DNA from 3 places in the Pristimantibacillus sp. Z349TD_6 genome. Region 3 is predicted to be linked to each of the others. Evidence: riboswitches for the same ligand, from Rfam matches in the RefSeq annotation. Region 3 holds a riboswitch; each other region holds the start of a gene.

The links. A riboswitch is a leader RNA that binds a small molecule or an ion and turns the genes downstream of it on or off. The one in region 3 is predicted to bind cyclic di-GMP.
Region 1: linked by a shared signal. The riboswitch ahead of AC0VYE_RS31910 (SpaA isopeptide-forming pilin-related protein) and the one ahead of AC0VYE_RS00470 (transglutaminase-like domain-containing protein) in region 3 are both predicted to bind cyclic di-GMP.
Region 2: linked by a shared signal. The riboswitch ahead of AC0VYE_RS02490 (hypothetical protein) and the one ahead of AC0VYE_RS00470 (transglutaminase-like domain-containing protein) in region 3 are both predicted to bind cyclic di-GMP.

Annotation. Positions count from the first base shown of each region.
Region 1 covers NZ_CM149662.1:7,350,521-7,358,141, reverse strand. Annotated here, with positions in the region: gene AC0VYE_RS31915 (response regulator) at 1-571, shown strand, start outside; gene AC0VYE_RS31910 (SpaA isopeptide-forming pilin-related protein) at 724-2,301, opposite strand; cyclic di-GMP riboswitch class II at 2,333-2,416, opposite strand; gene AC0VYE_RS31905 (glycosyltransferase family 2 protein) at 2,662-3,123, shown strand; gene AC0VYE_RS31900 (ATP-dependent helicase ComFA) at 3,318-5,561, shown strand; gene AC0VYE_RS31895 (ComF family protein) at 5,558-6,442, shown strand; gene AC0VYE_RS31890 (TIGR03826 family flagellar region protein) at 6,557-6,973, shown strand; gene flgM (flagellar biosynthesis anti-sigma factor FlgM) at 7,082-7,348, shown strand; gene AC0VYE_RS31880 (flagellar protein FlgN) at 7,357-7,621, shown strand, end outside.
Region 2 covers NZ_CM149662.1:553,994-561,614, forward strand. Annotated here, with positions in the region: gene wzx (O-unit flippase-like protein) at 1-1,421, shown strand, start outside; gene AC0VYE_RS02480 (mannose-1-phosphate guanylyltransferase/mannose-6-phosphate isomerase) at 1,623-2,984, shown strand; gene galE (UDP-glucose 4-epimerase GalE) at 3,097-4,149, shown strand; cyclic di-GMP riboswitch class I at 4,258-4,342, shown strand; gene AC0VYE_RS02490 (hypothetical protein) at 4,699-5,433, shown strand; gene AC0VYE_RS02495 (copper amine oxidase N-terminal domain-containing protein) at 5,458-6,417, shown strand; gene AC0VYE_RS02500 (S-layer homology domain-containing protein) at 6,517-7,621, opposite strand, start outside.
Region 3 covers NZ_CM149662.1:92,105-99,725, forward strand. Annotated here, with positions in the region: gene AC0VYE_RS00450 (helix-turn-helix domain-containing protein) at 1-155, shown strand, start outside; partial or broken gene AC0VYE_RS00455 (tRNA-dihydrouridine synthase) at 214-497, shown strand; gene greA (transcription elongation factor GreA) at 917-1,393, shown strand; gene lysS (lysine--tRNA ligase) at 1,562-3,082, shown strand; cyclic di-GMP riboswitch class I at 3,250-3,328, shown strand; cyclic di-GMP riboswitch class I at 3,380-3,458, shown strand; gene AC0VYE_RS00470 (transglutaminase-like domain-containing protein) at 3,471-4,280, shown strand; rRNA gene AC0VYE_RS00475 (16S ribosomal RNA) at 4,598-6,153, shown strand; tRNA gene AC0VYE_RS00480 (tRNA-Ile) at 6,270-6,346, shown strand; tRNA gene AC0VYE_RS00485 (tRNA-Ala) at 6,384-6,459, shown strand; rRNA gene AC0VYE_RS00490 (23S ribosomal RNA) at 6,619-7,621, shown strand, end outside.

The sequences.
Region 1 (7,621 bases), 610 kb from region 3:
CAATCATACCATACCTGAAATTGTCCTGATGGATATTAATATGCCTATAGAGAACGGTGTCGTGACGACTGAACGATTAAAAAGTATGTTTCCTGATGTTAAGGTTATCATTTTATCTATCCACGACGATGAGAGCTATGTATTCGAGACCCTTCGTAAAGGGGCTACGGGTTACCTTCTGAAGGATATGGAGGCAGAATCGCTAATTAACGCCATTCGTTCCGTTGTCCAAGGTCATGCCTATATCCATCCTAAAGTGACAGGCAAGCTCATTAACCAGCTTCGCCGTATGACGTATTTGGATGAGATGGGAATTGTCTCAGGTGCTGCAGCTGCTCAGGAACCGGGAGTTAAGTTCGTTGCTGGCGATGAAAGCCCATTAACACGCCGTGAGGCAGAGGTGTTAAGGCTTATGGCAGAGGGCAAGAGCAATAAGCTCATTGGAGAGTTTTTATTCATTAGCGAAAAGACGGTTAAAAACCATGTGAGCAGCATTTTGCAAAAGATGGAAGTTGATGACCGTACGCAAGCTGTTATCCAATCGATCAAATATGGATGGGTTACACTGTAGCAGCCTTTTTGATCATTACTTACATATCGAGCAAAATCCCGTATCGGTTGATGCGGGTTTTTTTTGTTTGCAAATAATGTTGTGGAAAAGAAAAACACTCCTAAGCTATATAAGAACAGCCTAAGAGTGCGTTTTGGAACATATCATCTTAATTATTTTCTTTGTTTTTGTTTGCGAAGAGTAATGAATCCCGCTGAAAGGGCAAATGCCCCGATGAGATAATAAGGAACCGGACTGCTTTCGCCTGTTTTTGGCAGAGTAGCAAGCGGGACTTGATCTTCATCTACAGCAACAACAGGATCGATTGGCGGCTCGCCTTCTCCACCTTCAGTAACTCCTCCAACAGGTGGATCTTCATCATCAATTTCAACAATAGGTGTTGCTTCAGGTGATGATGTAGGTGTTGTCGTTACTGTAGTTGTTGCAGTAGGCGTGTTGTTAGGCGTGCTCACAGGTGTGGAAGGTGGTGTATTGTTAGGTGTGCTCTCAGGTGTTGGAGTTGGTGTAGCTGTAGGCGTGCTCTCAGGTGTAGGAGATGGTGTAGCTGTAGGTGTGCTCTCAGGTGTAGGAGTTGGTGTAGTTGTAGGTGTGCTCTCAGGTGTAGGAGTTGGTGTAGCAGTAGGTGTAGTCTCAGGTGTAGGAGTTGGTGTCGATGACGGTGTTGGAGTAGGCGTAGAGCAGGTTTCGCCTGCGTTCACAAGTGAAAGCTCTTTCTCCTTGCCCCAATGGATCTTCAGCGTATTAGGTACAGCTTGTGGATCAGTTGGGTTGACGAGCTCCGTATTCGTTGAAAAGCTTACGGAACCTTTTCCAGGTATTACGCCATTTCCTGTTTGAGTGGAATTTGGAATTTCCCATGAATAAGAAACCTCAATGTTACTCTCATTGGTTACTTTCCAAGCTCTTGTTTTATTCGGGTCGGCGGAGCAGGCCGTTTCAAGTTTGAGCTTAGCCGTATTAATAACTGCTTTTTGCACAGATTTATCTGTGGTTACTACGATCTGCTGGGTAGCCACTAAATCGGTGGTAAAGCCATCTAAGGTTAATTCTTTTAATGTATAGGTGCCGATAGGCAATTCGTTGAATTGCAAAATACCGTCACTATTGGTAACGCCGCTTTTGACTAATTTATCGTCTTTCCAAAGCTCGAAGGTAATGCCTGCATGAGGAGCGCCCTCGACATCATTTAAATGTTTGTTGATGATGATACTACCCGTGCAGCTGTTCGAAAGCTTTAGATTCCATGCTAAAATTTTGTCACCATGAGCGCCGGGACCCAATGTCTTAATTAAATCTCCGCTATAGATATCTAATTGATAAGGCAAGCATCGTGGAATGTTAATCGAAACGGAGTAAGTACCTGCTTTGGGATATATAATAGACTGTCCCTCAAAAAATGTTTGCTTGTTGTATGGAATGGTTGTATCGCCGGGTCCAGGTGCCCAGTCAGCAGGGCCTTCATAGCCGGAGAAGCTGACTCTAACACAATCTTTTAACGTCTGGAACGTAGCGGTAGCTGTTCCGTTATTATTGACTACGATATTGGAATGCGTGGCAATGACATCCTTGCGATCCGATGAGTACTGTGGACAGCTATTCTCATCTACGAGTGCTGCAGCATTCGTACCTTGATTGCTATCACCTTCCGCCATGGCAAGGGAACTAAGCGACAATGAATAAATTAATAACAGAGCCAGGGCTAAACTGATTTTTTTCCTAAAATAACGCATCTTTCACTCTCCTCTTAGATACGTAGTGGGGTTCCAAGAGGGCCGGTTACACTACTAGCTCCATATAATCCAAGTGTCCAATTGTAGATTATACTTCATCGCTTCCCTAGTTATTTTGATTGTGAAAATCCACTCTCCCTTTCTATATGCGTGCACCGGTTATATATGCATGCTTTCATATTAAAATGATAACATGTATTGGAAATTGCTCAAGGGTGTTTCTTTGTCAGAAAATGACTAATAATCATCATAAAGCAGGATATATTTTTGGCATAACACACATTTTGTCACCTTGTCCCTTGATTGCGGAACCAGTGGGCTCTTCATGGCATATAGTGTCACAAAGAGGAGGTGGCCGCCATGTTTGAACTTCTACTTCTTGTTATTGGCTGTTATGCTTTGGCTGCATTGTCGGTGCATCTGGCGTATCGAATTTGGCGAGGGCGCCAGCAATCCAGCAAGCATTATGTGCTCGTTGCTGACGTTCAGCAAAACAATATGGAATGGTATGTACGTTCGCTGTTTTCTTTCTCTCGGCGAATGGGGAAAAACGTTCGTTTGACGATCGTAGATCAAGGGGTTACAGAGGAGACACTGGCTATTGTTGAACGATTAGCTAGAAAGGGCGATGAGGTCAGGATTCACTCTAATGGATCTAATCCGTTGTCTGAAAGCGAAGGCAGTAAGCGTTCTCAAACAGAGGGTGTGGATGGAACTCAGCTGCTATGGCTGCTCCAGGCAGAAGGAGTTGTGTCGCTTTCCGATCATGCGGTGCTAATTGATTTGCAAAATCCGACAGATTTGTCGAAAATGCCATTTTAGTATATACTCTACGGTAATGAAATAGTCGGAGTGAAGCACACTCAATAACGCAAATGCGTTGTTGGGTGTGCTTTTTTTTGTTTACAGTGCTTGCAAACATCATTCTCCTTTTGTCAGGGAAGGGAGAGGCCATAGTTAACATAACAGATGAATTATGAAGTCAGTTCTATAAAGTGTCGAGGGAGCGAATAGAGATGAAGGCACAATTGTATGTTGTGAAAGTGAAAGACTGCTGGCAGGCTCGACTGACCATCAAGGCAATGGTGGATAAATACTTCTGGATGCATGGAACATTTGGTAAAGCGGGATTCTTGAACAACGAGATCGCAGAGGAGGGATGGCTGCTAAAAGAAGAACTGCCGCTCGGGGATGCGTGCGTTGCAGTGGAGCTTTGGGATGCGGCTATGAAACGTGGCAGCGGCGGCAGAAACGGTGCGAGTAAAAGTTTGAATGAAGGAGGACGGAATGCTGATTATGAGGCGATTGAGCTGTTGGCGGCATGTGCGGAGGAAGCAATAGCTGATGGGGCGAGTGGAGATGCAGCAGCTGGCGGGTTGAATAGTAGTAATCAGAAATCTAGTGAGTTGGAGAGAAATTATCGGAAACACAGTGGAGGAGTAGAGCAAGCAGTTCATAATGGTAAGATTAGTTTCGGGAGTCGTTGGCGTTTTTTGGGTAATCGAGGGAAGCGGAAAGGAGCGTTGGCGATAGAGAGGCTTTTTGGTTTAGTGGAGAGGTGGGAGAAGGTAGGGGGCGTTGTCGTTGGGGAAATCGGAGGAGCAGCGCTTGCGAATAATGGTGAAAAGCATAGCAGCGCTAAGCGTGTGGGTGGCGAGGGAGCGCGAGTTTATAGCGCTGCAGAGCTGGGAGAGATCGCGGCAGGAGCGAAGCTTGCCGCGGGTATGCTGCAGGGACGTGCGCTTTTGCGAAGCGAGGCGCACGCCCTGTTGTCTAGCGCAAGCTGTCCCGGTGCCGCGTCAAGCTGGAGAGAATTGCTCCAGCTTGCTTCGCTGCTCGGGCAGGTGCGCCTGAGTGGATCAATCGCCGCCGTGGGTGGCGGGCGATTGGACGCTTTAGGGCGCCGCAGGCGCGAGCGCAGCTGTTTGCGCTGCGGGAGCGGCGAGGCGCAAATGCACCGCACGGCATGTGCAGCGTGCGGGAGGCACTGCGCCTATTGCATGGCGTGCATTGGGATGGGGCGAAGCCGGGAATGTGAGCTGCTCATTACGGGGCAGCGCGCGGGGTTGAATTGGACAGAGACGACGGTTCGCGGCTCTGGTAAGGGGTTGAGGCAGCTGACGTATGAACAGCGGCTTGGTAAATGGGGGCTTAGCCCTGCGCAGACAGCTGCAGCAGCCAAGGCACTGCAGTTTGTGGAAGAGCCGCCGATAGACACGGCATTGTCAAAGCTGGACAAGCAGCGCCAGATGAGAGAGTTTCTGCTTTGGGCTGTAACAGGGGCTGGCAAGACGGAGATGATTTTTCCGCTTGTTGAGTCTGTCCTGCTGCACGGCGGAAAGGCGCTTATTGCCACACCGCGCCGTGATGTGGTGATTGAGCTTGACCCGCGTATTCGGAAAGCTTTTCCTAAGGCGTCAGTCGTAACATTATACGGTGGTAGTGATCAGCGCTGGGAAAGCGGAGATATTACGCTTGCCACAACGCATCAGCTGATGCGGTTTTATCAAGGCTTTGATCTCGTTGTAGTTGATGAACTAGATGCGTTTCCTTTTGCGGGTGACCCATTGCTGCATTTTGCAGCAGATAAGAGCTGTGCGCCAGGCGCTGCTCGTTTGCTGCTGTCTGCTACGCCGCCTAGCGAGCTGCAAAGAGCAGCAAAACGAGGGAAGCTGCCTCATGCAAGAGTACCTGTTCGATATCATCGTCATCCGCTTCCAGTGCCCAAGCTTCTACAAACGCCAACAGTAAAGCAGATGCTCCAGCACCGCAAGCTGCCGTCAAAGCTGTTAGCGGCCATGCGGTCATCGCTTGATCGAGGTGCTCAGCTGTTTGTATTCGTACAGCAAATTGTTCAAACCGAGCCTATGGCGGCTTTATTACGTGCTGCTCTATCACATCCTGCTGTTGCAGCAACCTCTTCACAGGATGAAGAACGAACAGAGAAGGTTCAGCGTTTTCGCTCGCGGAATATACGAGTACTAGTCACAACTACCATTCTAGAGAGGGGCGTCACGATTCCTAAAAGCGATGTCTATATTCTCGACGCGGACGGAAGGTTATTTGACGAGGCTTCACTGGTTCAAATGGCTGGAAGAGCTGGCCGCTCTGCGGATGATCCATTCGGTCGTGTGTACTTTTGCAGCCATGATCGCAATCGCCCTCAGTTGCAGGCGGTACGCCATATTCAAACGATGAACCGCATGGCTCGCAAGCAAGGCTACTTGCTCCCCACACCCAAAGGAGGCTCGCCAAAATGAACGTCTCGCCAAAAGCATGGCTGCAGCGTCTGCAATCCGCTTTCACCACATCTGCGCAGCTGCTCGCTCCAACGTCTGCCGCATGTCTCCTATGCGGCAAACCGCAAAGCGAGGCTCGCAGCGCGAGCAGCTACAACCACGCGAAGCTGACGACCCAGCTTCGTAATTCCCTTTGCGTAGCGTGCCTCTCCGCAATACCATGGCTGACCCGCATCGCCTGCCGTAGATGCGGGCGCGGCATCCCATGCGAAGACTGCACACGTCGTCCGCATGGCGCATTCATATGCAACCGCAGCGCGGTTCATTATAATCAAGCGATGCGAGCCATGCTCGCCTTGTATAAATACAGGGGCAATGAGCAGCTTGCCCCTTTGCTCGGGGATATGCTTTTGCCTCCATTCGAGGCGATGACCATGGAAATCATTCAACAGTTTATCGTGGCAAGCAGCAGCAGTCGTAAACCAAAAATATCAATAGCAGACTGCTGGGATGCTATTACCTACGTTCCTGTAAGTGAAGAACGAGAAGCTGATCGGGGGTTCAACCAAGCTCAGCAGCTAGCCAGCCATATCGCGAGGCGTTTTCAGCTGCCGCTTATAGAATTGCTCATTCGTTCGCGACATTCAGAGAAGCAAAGCTTCAAAACGCGCTCCGAAAGAATGCGCGATACACAATCTCTTTTTGAAGTGAATACGAACAATTTGAGCTTATTAGCCTCTGAATCCCATAGCAAAAATCATCTAAATGATAGAGCTGTTCGTATACTTTTAATCGATGATATCTACACAACTGGAAGTACAGCAGAAGCCTGCTCTAAGGCTTTGCACCTTAATGCGGAGCTTCCGCTCGATATCTATATTTTGACCTGGGCTCGTTCATAATTCAGCTAGGCTGATAGATCTAATAATTAGATTGATAGTGAAAAAGTTAATGCTATCGATTAGAATGTAACTAATAGCTAGTATGGTTTTACAAAAAAAGGAGGGCTCAGAGCGATGAACCTAGATAATTGTCCTCGCTGCGGTAAGCTTTTTGCAAAAAACTTTAGAGACGTGTGTCCGGCATGCATGCGAGAAATTGATAAAGAATATGAGCTTTGTGCAAACTATTTGCGTGAATTTAGAGGCTCAATTATTACTGAGGTATCTGACGCTACGGGTGTTTCGATTAAGCAGATTACGAAGTTCATACGCGAGGGACGCATCTCCATTATGAATGCACCTAATATGTCATACCCTTGTGAATCTTGCGGAACTTTGATTCGTGATAATCATCTTTGCGACAATTGTCGCAATCGAATTGAGAAGGATAAGAAGCAGATGTTCCAAGACATATCGCGAAAAGAAGATTTAAAAAGTGCTTACAAGCAAACGGGTGTTTATAAAGGCTTAGAAAGATACAATGATAAATGATTTAAGTTAATATTTTGATGACTATAAAATTTCACTTGACTGAAGCCGATAATACTTGTAAAGGTAATCGGCTTTTTTAGTTCCTGTAAATAATGAGGTGGGTAAACAATGAAAATAAATGAGACGAATCGTATCGGAGCGCTTAATCCTTACCAGAAGCATTCGGAAGCCAGAGTAGGCGGAGCAGACAAGGCAAAGCAGAAGGACGAGGTTCAAATCTCTGCTGCAGCTAAGGAATTGCTATCGACAAGCAAAGCAAGCGGAGCGGACAGAACAGAACATATTGAGCAGCTGAAGCGTTCGGTAGCAACAGGCAACTATCATGTGGAAGCTGGCAAGATTGCCGAGAAGCTGCTTCCCTTCCTGAAGGAGTAATCCTCTAAATGAATGAGTACATCCAGCAAATCATCGTGATTTTGCAAGAGCTTTTAGACGAGCACCTGCAGCTTATTGAATACGGCAACGCGAAGACGTCGGCTATTACAGTGAACCAAGTAGAGACGCTCTCGTATATTTCCAGCAAAGAGAAGAAGAGTCTTCAGCGGATCATGGATCTGGAGCAGCAGCGTATCTTTTTGATAGGGAAATATATGCTTGATCAGAAGCTGACTGCCCATCGTTCGTTCAAAATGGAGAAGCTCATACAAG
Region 2 (7,621 bases), 460 kb from region 3:
TGAAAGTAACTAAACGAGATATCATATGGAATTACATTGGAACATTTATGTCTCTAGGTAGCAACTTTTTGCTGTTACCATTTATGCTATATTTTTTGGATGGCGAGATTTTAGGTTTATGGTATGTGTTTTTAAGTATTGGAGGAGTTGTAGCCTTGTTTGACTTTGGCTTCAATCCAACACTTGCAAGAAATGTTGCTTATTGCTGGAGCGGAGCATCGGAATTAAATAAAACGGATGTTATGTTTGTTGAAAATAGTGAGCCTAATATTAATCTATTAAAAAAGGTTATTTCTACCTGCAAAGTAATTTATTTAATTATTTCTATAACAGCGATATCTATATTACTAACAATAGGAACATTTTATATAATTCATATTTCAAGTGGGATAAATGGGCATTCTTATATGCTTGCTTGGATTATTTACTGTATAGCAGTCTTTATGAATCTTTACTATGGATACTACACTACTTTCTTGCGGGGTGTAGGTGCGATATTACAAATAAATATTGCGACGGTATTGGCTAGAACATTTCAAATAATTATATCTATTGTATTTCTATTTCTAGGATTTGAACTTATTGCTGTTGCTTTAGCATATTTGGCGTACGGAGTTCTTTTTAGACTTATATCGAAGAGATCGTTCTACAAATATGAAAACATTGGTGAACGCCTGAAAGATGACAATGAAGTTGTAGTTTTTGGTGATATTAAAAAGACATTTACATTAATATGGCATAATGCTTGGCGTGACGGATTAGTTTCATTATCCAGATACCTTTCTACACAAGCAAGTATTGTAATTTGTTCCTTCTACTTAAGTTTAACATTAACAGGAATTTATTCGATATCTGTACAGTTAATATCGGCAATATCAACTATATCAGGTGCTCTATACACTACATATCAGCCATCATTGCAAGCAGCACATATTAATAAAAATGTTGCAAGATCGAGAGAACTCATGTCAGTTGCAATGACTGTTTTTTGCATAGTCTTTTGGATTGGAGTAGTTCTTTTAATATTTATTGGAAAACCAATAATTGAATGGGTTAAACCTGACATAAATCTTAGCGTTACTATTTTGTTGGGAATTTCAATATATGAATTTTTGTTTATTCATCATTCTTATTATGCATCTTATATATCTAATACGAACAATGTACCCTACATGAAGGCATTTTTTATTTCGAGCTTTTCTGGCATATTAATAGCATATATCTTAATGAGAACAACAAGCATGGGGATTTGGGGATTGATCGCTGCTCAGATCTTCGTTCAAGTTGTATATAATAATTGGATGTGGCCTTTTAAGGTAATGAAGTCATTAAATACACACCCTTTTGGGATGTTCCGTTTAGGCTTAAAAGAAATAAGTAAATTAAAAGGTATAAGAACTCAAAAAAATAGAAGTGTATAAATGATTAAACGAGAAAACGAGAGTTGAAATAAATGCAGATAAATATCCAATGAAAACATTGGTATTTGAGACGGTGAAGTATATTGTGTTAATTTGGCGGATTAACAAAATGCGCAAATGCACACTGATAGAATTTATATAGAGATATGTTAATAGATATTCGAATTAAGTGAATACAATATAATAATTAGGGGTAATAAAATGAAAGTAATAATTTTAGCCGGTGGAAGTGGCACGAGGTTATGGCCTCTTAGTAGAGAACGATTTCCGAAACAATTTGTAAAACTACAAGTTGATGAACCTTCATTGTTTCAAGATGCATTTAATAGAAGTTTATTGTTAACAGATATAGACAATATTTATGTTGTAACTAATAAATATTATAAATACTTAGTCATGGGTGAAGTTGAGGAGTTGGGTTATGACTATAATGAGAAAAATATTTTAGTTGAACCTGAAGCGAAAAATACGTTACCAGCGATTTATGCCGGCGTACATGAAATAGCAATAAAGGGAAATGACTCGGTAGTAGTCTTTCCATCCGATCATATGATTAACAAAACTGAAGATTTTATTAAATTAGTTACGGCTTCAGAAGAGTTAATGAAAGATTCATTAATTACTTTTGGGATTCAACCTGAGGGACCTAATATAGGATTTGGTTATATTTCTCCTGGAGATAAAAAAGGTAATGGATTTGTCGTTAATGAGTTTAAAGAAAAACCTGATCATGTTACGGCATTAGAGTATATTAGATCTGGGTACTACTGGAATAGTGGGATATTTATGTTCAACACTAAGGTTTTTATGGATGAAGTGAATGTACTGGTACCAGAGATATATGAAGCTTTTGAATCGAGTTTAAATCTAAAAGAAGCTTTTTCAAAAATCAATACGAATATCTCTATGGACTATGGAATTATAGAGAAGAGCTCAAAAGTTACTGTAGTACCTGCAGATATAGGTTGGAATGATCTTGGAAGTTTTGATTCATTTTACGAAGTTTTTGATAAAGATGAAGCAAATAATATTTCCAATAGTAACAACATTCTGCTAGATTCAGTTAATAATATTGTGTATTCAGAAGTCGGGAAATTAGTCGCTACAGTTGGTATTGAAGATTTAATTATTATAGATAATAGAGATGCACTACTTATTTGCAAAAAAGAACAGTCTCAAAAAGTAAAAGAAATTGTAGAGATTTTAAAAGCGAGAAGAGATATAAGGACTAATTATCATGTCGAGGATTATCGTCCCTGGGGTCACTATAAAGTTTTGGAGGAAGAAAAAGGTTCTTATAAAATTAAGAAAATCACTGTTAATCAAGGGAAAGGGTTAAGTTATCAATTACATCATCATAGAAGTGAACACTGGATTGTGGTAAATGGGATGGCAAAAGTAACTATCGATAAAGATGTAAAATTTGTACGAGTTGGAGAGGGTATATTTATGAAGGCTGGACAAAAGCATCGTCTGGAGAATCCAGGGAAATTGCCGCTTGAAATCATTGAGGTTCAAATGGGTGACTATCTTGAGGAAGACGATATTGTAAGATTTGATTAGGATGATATAAAATAATGATTGAGCTCAGAGAATAAATAACCATTTGAATACATTTTATAGAATCATCTACAAAATCACATAAAAAATTGTATTTGAGAAAAGGAGTGAGTCGGTGACAATACTTGTAACTGGAGGAACCGGATATATTGGTAGCCATACCTGTGTGGAATTATTAAATGAAGGCTATGATGTAATTATATTAGATAATTTGGCTAATAGTAGTATTGTAACCGTGCATCAAATGCAAAAACTCACAGGAGTAAATATAAAATTTTATAATACTGATTTATTAGATATAAAGGGTTTAGAAACTGTTTTTTTAGAAAATAGGATTGATGTAGTTATCCATTTTGCTGGATACAAAGCAGTTGGTGAATCAGTTGAGGTGCCACTCAGTTATTATCAGAATAATATTATGGGAACACTTAATCTTTGTCAGGTTATGCAGAAATTTAATGTCAAGAAAATGGTATTTAGCTCTTCTGCTACGGTATATTCTCCTACCGCATCTGGAGCAATATCTGAGGATTTTCCTTTGGGAGCGACTAATCCATACGGACGTACAAAATGGATAATTGAAGAGATACTGCGGGATCTTTATGTTTCAGACAATAGTTGGGGTATCTCATTACTACGATATTTCAATCCTGTAGGTGCGCATGTAAGTGGTCAAATTGGGGAGAATCCGAGAGATATTCCAAATAATTTAACACCATATATTACACAGGTAGCGGTAGGGAAATTGGAACAACTTCGTATTTTTGGAGACGACTACTCTACAATTGATGGTACAGGGGTTAGGGATTATATCCATGTTGTGGATCTAGCGATAGGACATTTGAAGGCGATTGATAAAGTAATGTCCAAATCTGGTATAGAAGCATATAATTTTGGCACTGGCAAAGGTTATAGTGTGCTGGAAATGGTTCATGCGTTTGAAAAAGTATCTGGTAGGAGTATTCCCTATTCTATAGTTGATAGAAGACCCGGTGACGTAGCAGAGTGTTATGCTGACCCTACAAAAGCTAAGCGTGAATTAGGTTGGGTTGCAGAGAGAGGAATTGAAGAAATGTGTGCCGATGCTTGGCGTTGGCAGCTAAATAACCCAAATGGCTATGAGGATACTGAAGATAATGCGAATATTGGACAAAGTATCTTAGGCTAAAATAATATTGCATTTAATGGTATTAGTAAGACTAGATAATTGTGATAAACCCTATACACCCTTCAACAATTTTGTTACCATACCATTAAACAAAACAACCGCATAACCACACGATAAAGGCAAAACCATTGAAAAGTGGTGACGCAAAGCTATAGGGGCTTATCTTTTAAAAGACTGCCAGCCAGCTACCGAATATCGTGCCTCCCGCGTGGTTTATGTGGAAACATGGAGGTTATTATTATGTTCATGCGCGCAAACGTTGTACGTGAATGGCATCAGCTCTGTATGGGATTCAATGAATTGCTATGAAAAGATTGCTTAGATGAGAAAAAGCGCATGGAGATTTATTTGAGGATTGTTTATCACAAAAATAAACTAGCGGCTGTCTCATGAATAAGCACGTAGCGTGTCATTAACAAGGTCTGAAAACGCTATATCCGCAAGCTGACGCCCCGTCACTATGAAGCGTCAGCTTTTTTATTTTAAATTCTAAAAAGGAGATTCATATGCAATCATTGCTTCTTTAGTGGCTCATATGAAACCAAAACAATGAAAAAAACGAACAAAACACTAATGATTATCGCAGGTGCTCTCGTTGTTATCGGTATTGTCATTTATGGAAGCATGAGTCTCTATTCGAAGTTAAATCAGGTAGATGAACTGAATGGGCGTCTTGAAGAAGCTGCAGATAGTAATGCAGGACAAGAGTCGCCGAAGATTACGGAGCAGCCCAATGAACAATCTACTAATCAGACAGATCAGGCTTCAGAACCTGATGCTACTCCATCACAAGAGCCTGATCTAGTTCCAACGACGCAGCCAGATGAAGTCCTTAAACCTAGTCCGAGCGCAACTTTGCTGCCAGATGAAGCGTCTAATAATGTAGACAAGGGACAAAAGCCGGATAAGGGATCTACAAACTCCGAAAATAAGTCCCAGAAGAAAAAAGAGATTGATGCATCGGTTACAGCAAAGCTGGAAAAGCTGAAATCTTCGTGTCAAGCAACTAGCAATAGCTTGGTTAAGCAAATTGCGAAAGAGCTTAGCGGAGATGAAGAAGCTACGCTTGCTACTATTCAAAGTAAATATCTGAATAAGGTATTTTCTGCGGAAGCCGATTGTGATGCCAGGTTCAATCAATTAATAAGCAATGCCAAGAGCGAGTATAAAGCAGCCGATCTAGGTGAGCAAAGCTTTCCGGATTGGAGCGCGCAATACGAGAGTGCGAAGGCTGGTGCTAGAGCCAATGCGCTTGCAGTAATTGCAAACTCGCTAAACAAGTAAGCTTTACTATTCTGAGGAGGCTCTATGAAAAAGTCACGTATTCTATCTATTTTTCTGGTTGTAATGATGTTGTCATCCGTACTTGCAACCGCTGCATCCGCAGCAACCGAAACGATTAAGACAAAGACACAGCCCATTAAGCTGCAATTTGATGGACAAGCGCTTAAACTGCCCGATGGACAATATTCATTTATTCATCAAGGAAGTACATATGTACCGATTCGTTATATTTCTTACGCGCTACTAAAAACAGTAAATTGGGATGGGGCTAAAGCGACAATCTCCGAGCCAACAGAGAAAGAGCTTGCGGCTCTGAAGAAACAATTGCAAAGTGCCGCTACGGGCAGCCAGAAGCCACAAACGAGCGTTACGATTGCGATACAGCCAGTGAAAGCAACTCTTGTGTTTAATGGAAAGACGAAGGCATTGCCGGCTGGTCAATCCCTCTATGCCTATAAAGGCTCGATCTATGTGCCCATTCGTTTCTTGTCAGAATCGGTAGGCACTCAGATTAGCTACGATCCGGTGACGAAAACAGTTAGCGGTGAGTCAGAGGCATATCGAGCTGAGCAAGGTGGCGGCGGAGTAGTCCTTCCAGGCACGGGTGGCGGAACTGGAGGCTCTGGTGGTACAGGCGGTACGGGTAATGCCGGCGGTGGTGGCGTACCAGTTAAACCGACGTATGAGCAAATTACGGCAGAAGCAGAGAACAAGCTCGCTGCGCTGAAAGAAAGCTGCAAGGTAACTCTTATGGATATTGGATTGCAGTATGTAGCGGCAACGGATAAGACGGTTCAAGCTCAGCTTAAAGCTAAAGGACTTCAAGAAGTAGACAATTGCTCTGCAAAATTTGAAGTTATCATGACAGATACGAAAGCTAAGTTGACGACGAATGGGTATAGCACAGACGTTCTTGCTTCCTACAGAGAAGCCTTTAACAAAGAGCTTGAAGCAGGAAGAGCTATTGCAGAGGGTTTGATGTAGCATTGCTTCTATACGGATATAGTTTTAATTAGCCTAAAAGAACAGAAAAGAGGCAGTAGCGAAGTCTAATTGACTTCTCTACTGCCTCTTTAGTTTGTGTTATTGACCCGTGTAAATGCGGTAGATAAGTGCTGCCGCTTCCGCTTTGGTCGTGGTTTGGTTCGGCTTATAAGTACCGTCTTGGTAGCCTGTTACTAGCTTCTGCTGCATAAGAAGTGCAACGCCATCTTTTGCCCAGCTGGCAATAGATGAGCTGTCCTTGAAGCCTTTAAGCTGTTCAGTGCTTGTGCTAGTTAGTTTCTTGCTGTTGAAAATTGTAAGTGCTCTGGATAAGAATGTAGCAATTTCTTGACGTGTAATTTCTGCTTTTGGTTCAAAGGCAGTTGCCGATTTACCTTGAATTAGGCCTTGTTCGTAAGCCACAGCGATTTCATCGTAATACTCGCTATCCTTAGCTACGTCTTTGAATGGGAGGCTTAGGCCGGTCCCATCAAGACCGTAAGAGCGAACGAGCCATGCAGCGAATTGCTCGCGTGTTACTTTTTTGCTTGGACTAAATGTAGTCGTTTGATCAAGTACACCTTTGTTAAGAAGGCTATTTACAGCTGTCGCTGCCCAGTGTGTTGTTGCAATATCCGTGAACGTTTGGCCAGCCTTCATAACTGTGTATTTACTGAAATGTCCACGATTTACGTTAACGGTTTTTGTAATCGGATCATAAAGACCGCCTACAGGCTCCCAAGTTAACGTTTTTTCATTCAACAAGTAAACGGTAAGGTTTGCTAGATCCGCTTCCGAGTATTTAGTCGTATCAATATTGGATACATCAAATGATACTGGAATTGGTTTGTTGAATGCTTCTACCTTCTTGCCATCTACCGATGCATTAAACTCCATAACAGGTATGTTTGCTACTTGCTTGGCTGAAGTTGGAGCAGTTACGGTTAAATTATGCACGACTTCTGCTGCTAGTGAGATCGTTTGGCCGCTAGCTACGTTTCCGAATGTTCCTGGTTCAACAGTGAAGCCGACGTTGCCCATTGAGAGCTTAAGTCCCGCAAGACCGCTATCCTTCACAGCTTGGTAAATCTCAGAAGGCAGCTCAGCAGCGAGTTTAGTGACGTTCTCGCTTTGTTTTGGAATATTAATGGTTACAACTGGATTGATGCTCGTTGCTTTGTCTGCTCCGACTGCGCCTGTAAGG
Region 3 (7,621 bases):
CTCAGCAGGAGCTGGCCAAGGAGCTTGGCGTATCGGTGGCCGTTCTTGGCTCATTGGAGCGAGGAACAAGAAAGACGGATACGAAGTTATTAAATCATATCGCTAAGACGCTCGGCATCAGCTATGAGGAATTAATGTCTGATAACCGTGAATAGTGCTGTCTGGTACACAAGAAATGAACCATAAGCAATTAGAAGAGGAGGAAGGAGTGACATGCTGAAAATCGGTGGCATCGAAATGAAGCATAGAGTGGTGCCAGCGCCGATGGCAGTCGTGTACAATCCTGCCTTTTGATTAATTGCCAAGGAGTTTGGAACGGGTCTTGTATGTGTTGAGATAGTAAGTGACAAAGCCATTTTACATGCTAGTATACGGGCAAGGCTAATTGGGACATTATAAAGGATGTCAATGAAGCGGTAGCGATTCCCGTAATTGGGAATGGCGACGTTTTCTCACCAGAGGATGCAAAAAGGCTGCTCGATCATATCGGCTGTGATCCGATGGCAGCGATTTTGGAAAACTATGCCCGCTCGCTTGGAGAGGACGAGGAATTCCAAGCTGTCAGTGCTGTGTCAAGCAAAGAAGCGGGTTCTGTTGAAGTAGTCGCTTACTAAAATACAATAGATCGGTTATGCGATTTACCCCGTAACGGGAGCGAGCCGACACCATTCGACAAAAGCCGCTATCATGCGGCTTCTGCTCTACATTTCAGAAATGAAACGGTTTCAATGGGTCGTCTGGCTTTGATTGACATTCAGGGTAACTTTGCAATATAATCGTGCAATATAATCTAACGAAGACATCAAGAGCGCTTCAAACAACAGTTGGTATGAGGAATAAGAAGCGTAATATATTAGGTAACAGTGAATTCATACAAGGTATGAAAAATTAGTCACATGACAGGAGAATCGGAAAGATGAACGATAAGCAAATCATTCTGACTCAAGAAGGGCTGCGAAAGCTCGAAGATGAATTAGAGAACCTAAAGTCGGTCAAGCGTCGTGAAGTAGCTGAACGTATTAAAGTAGCAATTGGCTATGGTGATATAAGCGAAAACTCGGAATATGAAGATGCGAAGAATGAGCAAGCATTTATCGAAGGCCGCGTTCTTACCCTTGAGAAAATGTTGCGCAATGCGCGTATTATAAATAATGACGATATTGATATTGATACCGTGAGCATCGGTTCGATCGTAACAGTTGAGGATATGGAGTATGGCGACACAATGGATTATTCCATTGTTGGTACAGCGGAAGCCGATCCTTTGCAAAACAAGATTTCAAATGAAAGCCCGGTTGGTAAAGCGATTCTAGGCAAGAAAAAAGGCACCGTTGTCGAAGTTAGCGTACCAGTCGGCATTATTCAATACAAAATTCTCGATATCAAAAAATAATGTTTGCTATGTGCGGTTCAAAAAGCTTCCTTGTGGGAAGCTTTTTGAACGTTTAAAATATAAGAACGTATATTACAGGTCTATACATTGCTTATATTTTATTGCGAAACGAGATTTTGCTGCATGAATCCGGTGACAGCTGCTTGCTTTTGCCGAATGATCAAGGAGATGAAAGAAGTGGAACAAGAAATCAATGAACAGCAGGAGTTAAGTGAGCTCTTGCAAATTCGCAGAAACAAATTGGACGAGCTTAGAGGGTTAGGTGTGGATCCATTCGGCCGAAAGTTCGAACGCACTCATAACGCCAAAGATATTGTACAAGCCTATGAAGGGCTCAGCAAAGAAGAAATAGAAGAAAAAGCGGTTGAAGTGCGTATTGCTGGCCGTATTATGCAGAAACGCGGCATGGGTAAAGCGGGTTTTGCTACGATTCAAGATTTGAGCGGCAAGGTTCAAATTTATGTTCGTAAAGATTCCGTTGAAGAGCATAAGTTTGCAGCTTTTGACTTGCTGGACATCGGTGACATCATTGGCGTAGTAGGCGTTGTATTCAAAACGAATACAGGCGAGGTCTCTGTCAAAGCACGTGATATTGAAGTTTTGACAAAGTCGCTTCTTCCATTGCCTGATAAATATCATGGCTTGAAAGACGTAGAGCTTCGTTATCGTCAGCGTTATGTTGACCTTATCGTGAATCCCGACGTCCAACAAACCTTTATTACTCGTTCCAAAATCATTCAATCCATGCGTCGCTACCTAGATTCCCGCGGTTATCTAGAAGTAGAAACACCAACTCTGCATTCCATTGCAGGCGGTGCTGCAGCGCGTCCTTTCGAAACGCATCATAATGCGCTGGACATGCAGCTCTACATGCGTATTGCAATCGAGCTTCATTTGAAGCGACTGATTGTAGGCGGATTGGAGAAAGTATATGAGATCGGCCGTGTATACCGGAATGAGGGGATTTCGACTCGCCACAATCCAGAGTTTACAATGATTGAGCTTTACGAGGCTTATGCTGATTACAAGGATATTATGGCATTGACAGAGAATGTCATCGCACATATTGCGCAAGAGGTTCTTGGAACAACAAAAATCACTTATCAAGGCCAAGAGATTGATTTGACACCTCAGTGGCGCCGTGTCAGCATGGTTGAGCTTGTCAAAGAAACGACGGGCGTAGATTTCGGCGTGGAAATGAGCGACGAGGAAGCCCATCGTTTGGCGAAAGAACACAAAGTTGCCGTTGATCCGCATATGACTTTTGGTCATATTCTCAACGCTTTCTTTGAACAGTTCGGTGAGCACACGCTTATTCAGCCAACCTTTGTTACAGGACATCCGGTTGCTATCTCGCCGCTTGCTAAGAAGAGCGAAGCAGATCCACGCTTCACCGATCGCTTTGAGCTATTCATCGTAGCACGTGAGCATGCTAATGCATTTACGGAGCTTAACGATCCGATTGATCAGCGTGAGCGTTTCGAGTCGCAGCTTGTTGAGCGTGAGCATGGAAATGACGAGGCGCATGAGATGGATGAAGACTTTATCCGCGCTCTGGAATACGGCATGCCGCCAACAGGCGGACTAGGAATCGGTATCGACCGATTGATCATGCTTCTAACAGATGCTCCATCTATTCGTGATGTACTGTTGTTCCCTCATATGAGAGATCAGCGTTCTGCTGAATAAGAAAAAGACAAGGGACCGTATGGCTTTTAGCAGCCAACGGTTCTTTTTTTTCTAATATCGAGAATTTGCAACAACAATCCTTAAAAACATTCAAATTATGATTGATATTGTAGTGCAATCTATTGATTTGCTAGATTCATATGGTAGAATAGAACTAATAAAGCGCTACACGATAACGGCAAACCTATCGAAAGGTAGGGACGCAAAGCTAAAGGGCCTTCCGTATGATGGCAGCCAGCTACCGAATGAACAGGCTTTTTTTTGTTTGTATAGGGGAAATTCATCACATAGCGCTTCACACGATAATGGCAAACCTATCGAAAGGTAGGGACGCAAAGCTAAAGGGCCTTCCGTAAGATGGCAGCCAGCTACCGAAGGGAGTATATTCATGCGTAAATTTATGTTAGTCATCGCAGCTTTTGTTCTTTTTGCATCCATCCATGTAACGGTCGTTCAGGCAAATGAAGCGGACTCTTCTGATTGGCTCAATACGGGGAATTTAGATAAAGGTGTTGTCTCCGTACAATATGAAGTGAACACTAAAGTGAAAACGAAGCTTATGATCGCAAAAGGCGCATCAAATTATACATATAATCTAACTGGCGGAAAAACAGCTGAGAAGTTTCCGTTGCAGCTTGGCAATGGTGAATACACGATATCCGTTCTTGAGAATACAACAGGCAACAAATACAAACTGGCGAAGAAAGAAACCGTGACGCTTGATTTGAAAGACAACAAGGTTTTGTACTTGAATTCTATCCAGAATATTGACTGGTCGAATGCGAGCAGCGCCATCGTCAAGGCAAAAGAATTAGCCAGCAATAAAAAAACGGATATGGAGAAAGTAAAGGCAATCTACGAATATATTATTACGAATGTAAGTTATGATAATCAATTAGCTGCTAATCTGTCAGTTGATTACCTCCCCAATATTGATCGCACCTTTAAATCGAGAAAGGATATCTGCTACGGATACGCTTCATTATTTGCGGCAATGCTGCGGAGCGTGGATATTCCTACGAAGCTCTTGATGGGACAATCTACTTATGTGGATGTTTATCATGCTTGGAATGAAGTGTACTTGGATGGGAAATGGGTTACGATTGATACGACAGTTGATGCAGGTCTAAAGAAGGGCAAGAAAAAGTATGAGCTTATCAAGGATGCAGCTCAATATACTGTTACAAAAACATATTAGAAGTCATACGAGCTTGCGAAAATCGCACAGCTCGTTTTTTTATGTCTTTCTTCAATATAGGTGAGGAGGAAGCGAAGCAACGATTACGTAATTAGAAGGCAAATAGGAGTATTGAAAACTTTTTCGTAAATAATGAAAAAAACACTTGCAATGCTATATACGCCTATGATATATTATCTAGGTCGCCAACGAGATACACGGACGACAAGAGAGAAAAGATTGCTCTTTGAAAACTGAACAACGAGTAATAACTGCCTCGCAAATCCTTCGGGATAAGCGAAAAAAGCGATAAAAAAGTAATGAGCAAGTCAAACACCAATTTGGAGAGTTTGATCCTGGCTCAGGACGAACGCTGGCGGCGTGCCTAATACATGCAAGTCGAGCGGAGTTGATGAGGTGCTTGCACCTCTGATACTTAGCGGCGGACGGGTGAGTAACACGTGGGTAACCTGCCTATAAGACTGGGATAACATTCGGAAACGAATGCTAATACCGGATACGCGATATGGTCGCATGACTGAATCGGGAAAGATGGAGCAATCTATCACTTATAGATGGACCCGCGGCGCATTAGCTAGTTGGTGAGGTAACGGCTCACCAAGGCGACGATGCGTAGCCGACCTGAGAGGGTGATCGGCCACACTGGGACTGAGACACGGCCCAGACTCCTACGGGAGGCAGCAGTAGGGAATCTTCCGCAATGGACGAAAGTCTGACGGAGCAACGCCGCGTGAGTGATGAAGGTTTTCGGATCGTAAAGCTCTGTTGCCAGGGAAGAATGCTTGGGAGAGTAACTGCTCCCAAGGTGACGGTACCTGAGAAGAAAGCCCCGGCTAACTACGTGCCAGCAGCCGCGGTAATACGTAGGGGGCAAGCGTTGTCCGGAATTATTGGGCGTAAAGCGCGCGCAGGCGGCCTTGTAAGTCTGTTGTTTAAACTTGGGGCTCAACCCCAAGTCGCAAGGGAAACTGCAAAGCTTGAGTACAGAAGAGGAAAGTGGAATTCCACGTGTAGCGGTGAAATGCGTAGAGATGTGGAGGAACACCAGTGGCGAAGGCGACTTTCTGGGCTGTAACTGACGCTGAGGCGCGAAAGCGTGGGGAGCAAACAGGATTAGATACCCTGGTAGTCCACGCCGTAAACGATGAATGCTAGGTGTTAGGGGTTTCAATACCCTTGGTGCCGAAGTTAACACATTAAGCATTCCGCCTGGGGAGTACGGTCGCAAGACTGAAACTCAAAGGAATTGACGGGGACCCGCACAAGCAGTGGAGTATGTGGTTTAATTCGAAGCAACGCGAAGAACCTTACCAGGTCTTGACATCCCAATGAAAGCATTAGAGATAGTGCCCCTCTTCGGAGCATTGGAGACAGGTGGTGCATGGTTGTCGTCAGCTCGTGTCGTGAGATGTTGGGTTAAGTCCCGCAACGAGCGCAACCCTTGATCTTAGTTGCCAGCACATTATGGTGGGCACTCTAGGATGACTGCCGGTGACAAACCGGAGGAAGGTGGGGATGACGTCAAATCATCATGCCCCTTATGACCTGGGCTACACACGTACTACAATGGCCGATACAACGGGAAGCGAAACCGCGAGGTGGAGCCAATCCTATCAAAGTCGGTCTCAGTTCGGATTGCAGGCTGCAACTCGCCTGCATGAAGTCGGAATTGCTAGTAATCGCGGATCAGCATGCCGCGGTGAATACGTTCCCGGGTCTTGTACACACCGCCCGTCACACCACGAGAGTTTACAACACCCGAAGCCGGTGGGGTAACCCGCAAGGGAGCTAGCCGTCGAAGGTGGGGTAGATGATTGGGGTGAAGTCGTAACAAGGTAGCCGTATCGGAAGGTGCGGCTGGATCACCTCCTTTCTAAGGAAATACCCGGACCCGATGAGGTTCGGATAAACTTGGCAGTTTATCGCTTACTCGTTGTCAGTTTTGAAAGATTAATCATCTTTCAAAGGAAGTCCAAAGGGAATACCTATGGGCCTTTAGCTCAGCTGGTTAGAGCGCACCCCTGATAAGGGTGAGGTCGGTGGTTCGAGTCCACTAAGGCCCACCATTATCGACTCTGAGAAGTCGGTACCCATATTAAATTTGGGGCCATAGCTCAGCTGGGAGAGCGCCTGCCTTGCAAGCAGGAGGTCAGCGGTTCGATCCCGCTTGGCTCCACCAAAAAGAATAATGTACTGTCTTTGCTGAAGATTAACTCTGAAGCAAACTCAGCGCAAAACATTTGCACTTTGAAAACTGGATAACGAAAGAAAAAGAATTGCTGAAACATCCTTTAGTTGTTTTTACGTAAGCGAAGGTGAGCGATCACCTGAGCAAAATGGTTAAGCTAGTAAGAGCGCACGGAGGATGCCTAGGCACCAGGAGCCGAAGAAGGACGTGGCGAACAACGATACCGCCCCGGGGAGCCGTAAGCAGGCATTGATCCGAGGATTTCCGAATGGGGAAACCCAGCTATCGTAATGGATAGTTACTCTCAACTGAATACATAGGTTGGGTAGAGGCATACCAGGGGAACTGAAACATCTAAGTACCCTGAGGAAGAGAAAACAATAGTGATTCCGTCAGTAGCGGCGAGCGAACGCGGATTAGCCCAAACCAAGGAGCTTGCTTCTTGGGGTTGTAGGACGTCTCACATGGAGTTACAAAAGTGTTTGGTAGGCGAAGAGGTCTGGAAAGGCCCGCCAGAGCAGGTAAAAGCCCTGTAACCGAAAGCAAGCACTCTCCGAGACGGATCCTGAGTACGGCGGGACACGAGAAACCCCGTCGGAATCCGGCAGGACCATCTGCCAAGGCTAAATACTCCCTGGTGACCGATAGTGAAGCAGTACCGTGAGGGAAAGGTGAAAAGCACCGCGGAAGCGGAGTGAAAAAGAACCTGAAACCGTGCGCTTACAAAAAGTCAGAGCCCGTTAAATGGGTGATGGCGTGCCTTTTGTAGAATGAACCGGCGAGTTACGATCACGTGCAAGGTTAAGTCGGGAAGACGGAGCCGTAGCGAAAGCGAGTCTGAATAGGGCGAATAAGTACGTGGTCGTAGACCCGAAACCGTGTGATCTACCCCTGTCCAGGGTGAAGGTGCGGTAACACGCACTGGAGGCCCGAACCCACGCATGTTGAAAAATGCGGGGATGAGGTGGGGGTAGCGGAGAAATTCCAATCGAACTCGGAGATAGCTGGTTCTCCCCGAAATAGCTTTAGGGCTAGCCTCGAGGAATGAGCGTCGTGGAGGTAGAGCACTGATTGGGTGCGGGGCCCGCCAAGGGTTACCAAGTCCAGTCAAACTCCGAATGCCATAGACGTGCTACTCGGGAGTCAGACAGTG